2 regions of the Microbulbifer sp. ABE4_465 genome follow, and region 2 is predicted to be linked to the other one. Evidence: predicted binding sites of a transcription regulator. Region 2 holds the regulator's gene; the other holds the start of a gene.
What was found. The regulator PhoB, encoded in region 2, activates phosphate uptake and scavenging genes when phosphate is short. The targets are predictions, from matches to a motif close to TGTCATAAANNTGTAACA.
Positions count from the first base shown of each region.

Region 1: the regulator PhoB is predicted to act here: its motif matches at 2,459-2,476, upstream of ACXAG1_RS03645 (DUF6471 domain-containing protein).

Region 1 is NZ_JBSWXV010000001.1:889,904-894,323, reverse strand. It holds gene ACXAG1_RS03650 (DEAD/DEAH box helicase) at 1-2,076, shown strand, start outside; gene ACXAG1_RS03645 (DUF6471 domain-containing protein) at 2,121-2,423, opposite strand; gene ACXAG1_RS03640 (DUF2170 family protein) at 2,557-2,961, shown strand; gene ACXAG1_RS03635 (PspA/IM30 family protein) at 2,958-3,653, shown strand; gene ACXAG1_RS03630 (potassium channel family protein) at 3,657-4,420, shown strand, end outside.
Region 2 is NZ_JBSWXV010000008.1:129,495-133,914, forward strand. It holds gene ACXAG1_RS13480 (chorismate--pyruvate lyase family protein) at 1-488, shown strand, start outside; gene ubiA (4-hydroxybenzoate octaprenyltransferase) at 525-1,424, shown strand; gene phoB (phosphate regulon transcriptional regulator PhoB) at 1,555-2,259, shown strand; gene phoR (phosphate regulon sensor histidine kinase PhoR) at 2,558-3,877, shown strand; gene ACXAG1_RS13500 (hypothetical protein) at 3,954-4,316, opposite strand; gene ACXAG1_RS13505 (DUF938 domain-containing protein) at 4,384-4,420, opposite strand, start outside.

The DNA.
Region 1 (4,420 bases), on a different contig from region 2:
CACTCCAATCCGGTTGTTGAGCTTCTGGGTCAAACACCATCCACTGTGAAATCTCGATCCAAGACGCGATCGGTCAGCACGCCAATGTCATTACCGGTCCTGCTGTCTGAAACACAAGCGCATGCACTCGAGAGTGCAGCAAAAAGTACGTTGAGCCTCGTATCCGGGCCGCCAGGAACGGGAAAGAGCTACACCATCGCGGCTATGGCTATCGACCGGGTGCTACAGGGCGAGTCTGTACTGATTGTTTCGAAAACCCGGCATGCTGTGGACGTTGTCGGACAGAAGTTAGCCGATACCTTTGGCTTGCAGGCGGGTGTTGTGAGTGCGGGTAGCGAAGGTCTTTCTCGTGGGCTGAAATCGCACTTGGATAGCTTGCTGAAAGAGGGGTTGCCGGCAGATGAGAGTTCTCTGGCAGAGGTGCAACAAAATCTGGCGAACCGTCGCAGACAGCTGGACCGGGTCGAGCGCCAGTTTGTGCGTTCACTGCAGATGTCTGCGGTGCAGCGCCCAAAGGGCTTGCTGGGTTTGTGGCGAAGATTTTCCGGAAAAATAGCGCGTGCGTGTACCGGGGCAAAATCTGAAATTGCGCCGCTATGGGATCTTCAGAAAACAATAGGTGAAAGCCGGAGGCAGTTTGAAACTGCTGCCAAAGCATACTTGAACACCGCACGTAATGAATGCCTGGCACATTTGCTCGAAACAAAGCGGTCTACTTTGTCGTTGTTCAACCAGGCGCTCCGTTCGCGGACCTCCAAACGGCAGGCGGAGCGGTTTGCAGCGCTGGATTTCAGCGCGGTTCTGGAGGCATACCCGATCTGGCTGGTGTGTTTGGATGAGGTAAGCGATACCTTGCCGAACATCCCGGGTATGTTTGACCTGGTGATCTTTGACGAAGCCACCCAGTGCGACATTGCCAGTGCGTTGCCAGCTCTGCAGCGGGGCCAGCGCGCGGTGATCGTCGGTGATGGAAAGCAGTTGCGACATGTTTCATTTTTATCGCGAAAAATGCAGGCGGGCATCTGGAACGATGTTATGGAAGAAAGCGGCGGTCCACCTTCCAAATTCAGTTATCGGGAGCACTCACTGCTGGATCTCGCTTCCGATGTGATCGGGAAGCAGTCAGCGATTTCTATGCTCGATGAACATTATCGCAGCAAGCCCGATCTGATCAGCTTCAGTAATGCGCGCTTCTATGGTGGCCGCCTAAAAATCATGCAGTCGCGCCCTGGCGCGTTAGATGATGCAGGCCTGTCTTTTCGTCTGGTCGACGGTGTGCGCAGTGCCAGTGGTAGAAACTCTCGGGAGCGTGATGAGGTTGTGACAGAATTGCGCGCACACCTGAATCAATACGCGCATTTACCCACAATGCCATCGGTGGGGGTGTTGTCTCCGTTTCGGGACCAGGCAGAGTATTTGGATACGGAAATTCGCAAGGCATTTAGTGCGCAGGAAATATCTCGAATGTCCCTGCGGGTTGCCACCCCATACGGCTTTCAGGGGGAGGAGCGAGATTTCATGCTGTTGTCGATTGCCATAGACCCGGTGAGCGCGCGTGCGGGAGCCTATTTGAATCGGCCGGATATGTTTAATGTGGCTGTTACCCGCGCGCGGAAACGGCAGCTGATTATTCACTCTATCGAGAAAGGCGCTCTGAGCGATGGTAATTTATTCGCGCACTATCTTGCCCATGATCATCGGAATGATCACGCGGGAGCGAGTCAGGGTGCTTGTGGGTTCGCCGCGGAAGTGCGCGAGGTTCTGGAGGAGCAGGGGGTTCAATGCTGGGTTGGTTATACCGTGGCCGGACAGGTCGTCGACGTGCTGTGTGAGCGCGATGGTCAATATTTTGGTATCGACCTGACAGGGTACCCCGGTACTTTCTGTGATTACCTGGACCTGTCCATATACCACGCCTTGCATCGGGCTGGAGTGCCACTTTTCCCGTTGCCACATAGTCAATGGCAGTCGGATCGTGAGCGATGTCTGGAGTTAATACACGGTTTTCTGAACAGGAATAACCCCTGTGTCACCGAACAGCCGTCGCTCGAAGCGGAGTCCGCTATCCGCCGGTGAGCGGAGTGTTGCGATCTGTACCATGGTGCTGCTTGTCTGCGCAGTCACCCTTGGTCAGCATCTTGGCTTTGCAATTCCCGTGTTTGCCTGAGAATATCCGGCAACGCTTTTTCGTCGGCGTCGAGGACGTCGAGGATGGCCACCAATAAGTCGGCGGAGAACATGCACTTGCTGACTTTGCTGCGCAGGTTTTCCGGGGTGACGGCGATGCCTTTGTTGGAAAGGGCGCTGGCAAGATCGTTGTAGCGCACGCCTTTCAGGGCCATGGCGGCGCGGACGTAGCGGGCGATGGCCTGCTTGTAGGGGCTCAGGGCGCGGTGGTTTTCGAGGCTTTGCTTCTGGTCCATGGTACTCTCTCTATTTGTTACGCATGATAGCCGTATGTGGTTTATTTGCAACAAAAGTGCCCGATACCCGTTGACCATCAAAAATTTACTGTTATATTTGTGACTCATATTCCACATGTGCAAGGGAGTTGAAATGACCTGGAACAACGAAAACCTGCGCCAATTGGCCGAAAATCACCCCGACTGGGTGGTCGAGGCGGAGGGCGACTGTCTGAGCGTCTCTAACGATGAGGGTGTAGATGCCTTTATTTATGTAGGCGAGCGGCAGATTGTGGTGGAGAGCATCCTGTTCCCCGTCAGCCAGGTAGAAGACGAAGCGGCCCTGAACCGGCTGATCCTGCAGACACACCAGCTGGTACCGCTGACCACCGTGGCGATAAAGAGCATTGGTGGCAATGACTATTACGTAGCCTTTGGTGCACTTTCTGTGTCCAGCAAAGACGAAGTGGTGATCGAAGAGGTGGAAACCCTGTTTGGCAATGTGGGCGATTTCCTGGACCTGTATTCCGCGCAATTTGAATTGGAGGGTGTAGCATGAGCCTGAGTAAAATCTGGACCGCACTGCGCGGCGCTGTAAACGAAGGTACTGAAGCGATTGCTGACAGCCAGTCTCTGCGTATCCTCGATCAGGAACTGCGCGAAGCGAAAAGTGAGCTGAAAGCCTGTGACGAAAACCTGACCAAGATCATGGCCAAGCGCAAGCTGGCGGAGAACAAGGCCAAGGCGCTGCAGGCGGATGTAGACAACTACACCAACCACGCCATTGCCGCGAGCGAGAAGGGCGACGAGGCGCTGGCCATTGAGTGTGCCGAGCGTGTTGCCGAGCTGGAAACCCAGCTGGAAACCGAACAGAGCATTCTGCAGGGCTTCAAAAGTTCCGAAATCACGCTGAAGAGCAATATCTCCAAGGCGAAGGCCAATGTGCGTCGCATGGAGCAGCAGATCGATCAGATCAAAGCGACGGAATCTGTGCAGAAGGCCCAGGTTGCGGTTTCCAGCCGCCATATGGGTGCCAACAGCAAAGTGAAAACTGCGCTGGACAGCATGGAGCGCATCAAGGCCAAGCAGCAGCAACGCGCTGCAGAGCTGGAAGCGGCGGAAGAGCTGGCTACCGAAGAAAGTGGCTCCAGCCTGGACGCCAAGCTGAAGTCCGCGGGCATCACCCCGGGCGGACAGGTTAGCGGTAGCGATAAACTGGCACAGCTGCTGGCTAAACGCACCCAGGCCTAAACCATGTTGATCTATAAAGTGCGACGCCTTTTGGCGTCGCTTTTTATTAGGGCCAGTATCACCACCGTTCTCGTGACCACCGCAACCTATGTGATCGGCAGTTATCTGCTGTTGTCACTGGCAGGCGAGGCGGACATTGTCGCACCGGAAAACTTCTTCTATTGGCTGGTGGTTACCGCGTCCACCGTGGGTTACGGGGATTTTTCTCCCACAACTGTGTGGGGCAAAGTGGCCGTAAGCCTGTGGGTGATTCCCCTCGGACTCAGCCTGTTTGCGATGATCGTAACCCGGGTGGGCTTTGGTGTGACTGAATTTATCCAGCGGGGCAAAAAGGGGCTGCGCAATATGAACCATGAAAACCATACGGTAATTATCGGTTGGAACGGTACCCGTACTCTGCGCCTGATCGAATTACTGCTGTCAAAAACCAATGGCGATGCTGCGGAAGTGGTGTTGTGTGTTGAGGCGGAAATCGAAAACCCGCTGCCTGGCCGTATCGACTTTGTCAAAGTCGATTCGTTCTCGCACCGGGAGAGTATGCTGCGCGCGAGCCTGGACAAGGCGGCCCGTATCATCATCGATAATCCGCTGGACGATGTGACTCTCACTACCGCATTGTTCTGCGACAAGATCAGTCCCAATAGCCACAAGACCGCCTATTTCCAGGACGAAAACGTGGGTGAGCTGTTGCGCGCACACTGCCCGAATATCGAGTGCATTCCCTCGGTGGCGGTCGAACTCCTGGCAAAATCCTCCCTCGATCCCGG
Region 2 (4,420 bases):
TGCCCTGGCTGCAACACAAAGGGTCCCTCACCGCCGCCCTCAAACACCTGAGCCACGGCGAGTTTAGCGTACAAATACTCAACCAGGGCTGGCACACACCCAACCTCGAAGAGCGCCGCGCCCTCAACCTCAAAGAGCGCAACCGCGCCCTGATCCGCGAAGTCCTGCTCTACGGCAGCGACACCCAGCCCTGGGTTTACGCCCGCAGCGTCCTTCCCGAGCGCACCCTCGCCGGCAAATCCCGCTACCTGCGCAGCCTCGACAACCGCCCCCTCGGCGAACTCCTGTTCAGCCAGCCGGACATCCGCCGTGGCCCCATCGTCCTCAATCAGCTAAAGCGCAATTCCCAGTGCCAGCTGGCGGAACTGGACCAGAGCGAAACCCACGCCTGGGGCCGCCGCTCCACCTTCTGGCTGCACGACAAACCCCTGCTGGTTGCAGAGACCTTCCTCAGCGGGTTCAATCCCCACAAACCGCCAATGACCTAATGATCTGAAGAGACAGGAAAGAATACGGGAACTGCCATGCAAGCCATTCGCCAACAAGTCCAGCAGCGCTTCGCGCAGCACTGGCCCAGTATCCAGCCCTATTGGCAACTGGCCCGGCTGGACAGGCCCATCGGCTCGCTGCTGTTGCTCTGGCCCACCTGGGCCGCGCTGTGGATTGCCGCAAAGGGCTGGCCGGGGCTGCACCTGTTTGTAGTGTTTACCCTGGGTGTGATTCTCACCCGCGCCGCCGGCTGTGCCATCAACGACTTCGCCGACCGCAACATCGACGGCCACGTAAAGCGCACCAACCAGCGCCCCCTCGCCACCGGCGCCGCCACCCCGAAAGGCGCACTGATGCTGTTCGCCGGCCTGATGCTGCTGGCATTTCTACTGGTGCTCACCACCAACAAGCTGACCATTCTGCTGTCGCTGCCGGCGCTGGCGCTGGCCTTCTGTTATCCCTTTGCCAAACGCTACACCCATCTGCCCCAGGTGGTGCTGGGTGCGGCGTTCAGTATGGGAATCCCCATGGCATTTGCCGCGGTCACCGATGAGGTACCGGCGGTGGCCTGGGTGCTGTTTACCGCCAACCTGCTGTGGACCGTGGCCTACGATACCTTTTATGCCATGGTGGACCGGGACGACGACCTGAAGATCGGCGTGAAGTCCACTGCCATCCTGTTCGGCGACATGGACCGGGTGATGACCGGCTGCCTGCAGGGCATGGTGATCCTGGCTCTGTTGATGCTGGGAGGGCGCGCGGATATGGGCCCCCTGTATTACGGCGGTGTTGCGGTAGCTGCCGGGCTGTTTTGCTACCAGCAGTGGCTGATTCGCGCACGGCAACGAGAAGCCTGCTTCAGGGCATTCCTGAACAATAATTGGGTGGGTATGGCGCTGTTTGCAGGCATATTTTCCCACTACCTGTGGAATTAAGCGCAGACACCGACCCGCAAGCCGCGCTTCCCGTACGGCTGTCATATTTTTGTCACTAAAGTGACGTTAAATGGCCACTCTAGAATAGTCAGTTAAATGACAATCACTTCAGTTAGGGTATGGCAGGCAGATGCACAGCAAGACGATCCTCATAGTCGACGACGAAGCCCCGGTGCGGGATATGTTACGGGTAGCACTGGAGATGGCGGATTACCGTTGTCTTGAGGCGGAAAATGCCCAGGCGGCCCACGCGCTGGTCATTGATGAGAAACCGGATCTGATTCTGCTGGACTGGATGCTGCCGGATGTTTCCGGGGTTGAGTTGGCCCGTCGCCTGAAGCGGGATGAGCTGACTTCTTCTCTGCCGATCATCATGCTCACTGCCAAGGGTGAGGAAGATCACAAGATCAAGGGTCTGGAGACCGGTGCGGACGATTACATTACCAAGCCGTTTTCACCGCGCGAGCTGGTTGCACGCCTGAAGGCGGTGTTGCGCCGCGCGGGCCCGAGCACGCCGGAGGAGCCGCTGACGGCGGGTGGCCTGGTGCTGGATCCAATCAGCCACCGGGTGACGATCAATGGCAATCCGGTGGATATGGGTCCGACCGAGTTCCGCCTGCTGACGTTTTTCCTGAGCCATCAGGAGCGCGCTTATACCCGCACCCAGTTGCTGGACCATGTGTGGGGTGGCAACGTGTATGTGGAAGAGCGCACCGTGGATGTTCACATCCGTCGCCTGCGCAAGGCCCTGACGGTGGATGGCCACGAGCGCTACATCCAGACCGTGCGCGGCACCGGCTACCGCTTTTCTGTACAGACCGCGGAAAGGGTGTAACCTACACCCAAGAATTGTAGAGGGCTCCGTAGCGAGTCCTGTGGCGGCCGAGCACCAGGTAAAAGTTTTTGAAAAAATTGTCGGGAACAATTTTCAGCAGCTTTAGCTGCCCGTAGGGCTGAGCACACGGATGTGCTCAGCTAAACCGCTGTGAATACTTCCCTGTACGCTGCGTCGGCGACATCCCTGTCGCCGACGCTTTCAAAAACGCTTACCCGGCACTCGACCTTCGCTTAGAACCTCGGTAGTTTTTCCAATTACCGGGTTTACCTACCTGAAACAAGATGGCCAAACCATCATGCTCGATCGCAGTATTGGCGAGTTTTCCCGCTTTATCATTATCGCCCTCGGCACCACCATTCTCGGTTTTGCCAGCGGCCACTGGTGGCTGGCGCTGTGCGCTGGTCTTGCCGCCTATGTTTTCTGGTTGCTGTGGCAACAAAATCAATTTGACCGCTGGCTCGCCAACGGCCGCCGCGGCCCGGCGCCGACGAATTTTGGTGTGTGGGGGGATATCACCGACGATTTCTACCGCATGCAGCGCCGCCACCGCAAAGAGAAGCAGAAGCTCCACGCGATGCTGCGGCGGGTGCAGGACAGTACCAGTGCATTGCGCGAGGGTATTGTGGCGCTGGAGGACGATGGCAATCTGGCGTGGTGGAACCCTGCCGCCGGGCAAATGTTGCGTTTACAGCCGGACGATGCGGGCCAGCCGTTGGTCAACTTTGTGCGCGACCCGCGTTTTGTCGAGCATATGTACGAGCGAATGAGCGGCGGCAAGCGGGCGAATCAGCAGCCGATTACGCTGCCGGCGCCGGGGGATGATTCGCGGATTCTGCAGGTGGAAGTTACGCGCTTCGGTCAGGATGAAGCGCTGGTGATTGTGCGGGATATTACCCGGCTGCATAACCTGGAGCAGATGCGGCGGGATTTTGTGGCGAATGTTTCTCACGAGCTGCGCACACCGCTGACGGTGATCGCGGGTTACCTGGAGACGCTGCAGATGAGTGGCCAGGCGCCGCGCAATTGGGACAGGCCCCTGGGGCAGATGAGTGAGCAGACGGTGCGTATGACCGGTCTGGTAAACGATCTGCTGTTGCTGGCGCGGCTGGAGACATCCGAGCGCGACAGTGGGCGCGACCGGGTGTCGGTGCGCGAGCTGATGGAACGGGTGGCTGGCGAAGCCCGCTCGCTGAGCGGTGAGCGGCATGAGATTTCTGTGGCCTGCGATGAGGACTGCACGATTACCGGGGACGCCGGTGAGCTGCACAGCGCCTTTGCCAACCTGGCGTTTAATGCGGTGAAGTACAGCCCGGATGGCGGACCGATTGAACTGCGCTGGCGCATGGATGCCAGCGGTGGGCATTTTTCGGTGAAGGATTCCGGTATCGGTATCGACCCGGTGCATATTCCGCGTCTGACGGAGCGCTTTTACCGGGTGGACGCCGGTCGCTCCCGCGAGAGCGGCGGCACCGGTCTGGGTCTGGCGATCGTCAAGCATGTGCTGTTACGCCACAGCGCCAACATGAACGTAACCAGTGTACCCGGCCGCGGCAGTACCTTTACCCTGAATTTCCCCCTGCAGAAGCTCACCCAGGCCAGCACCGCCACTAGCTGACGGCTACAAAACTGACTGCTATAAAAAAAGCCCCGAGAGGGGCTTTTTCGTTTCCAGCATGGAAAGACTTCAACGATTACTCCAGCTCTTGCAGCTGCCGGGACTCTCCCGCGGCGGTGTACTGCACTGGAGCATCCGGGGATACCCCCTCCGATTTGCGCTTTTCCACGGTGATATGCACCAGCTTGCGCGCGCTGTCGCGGATCAGGATATGTTCGCGGCCCTCGTCATCCACCGGCAGATTGCGTTCGCCCAAAAGCCCGTCGCGCAGGGCACGCAGCTGGGGTACATCCCGGTAGCGGTCCAGGTCCTTGGACAGCTTGTGCTTCATGCGCTCGGATTCGTGCAATGCAGCAGCGTATTCGCGATATTTACCGAAGAAAAACACGGCAGCAACAGCGGCGAAGATAGCGAGGGCGGTTTCTAACCATGGGGGCATAGTGATGTTTCCTTGTCCTGCGATTGTTCGTTTTTAACGCCCGCTGTAGGAGCCTCCCTGCAGGGTCCTACAAAGTGCGGTTCTCACTCATTTGCCACACCAAC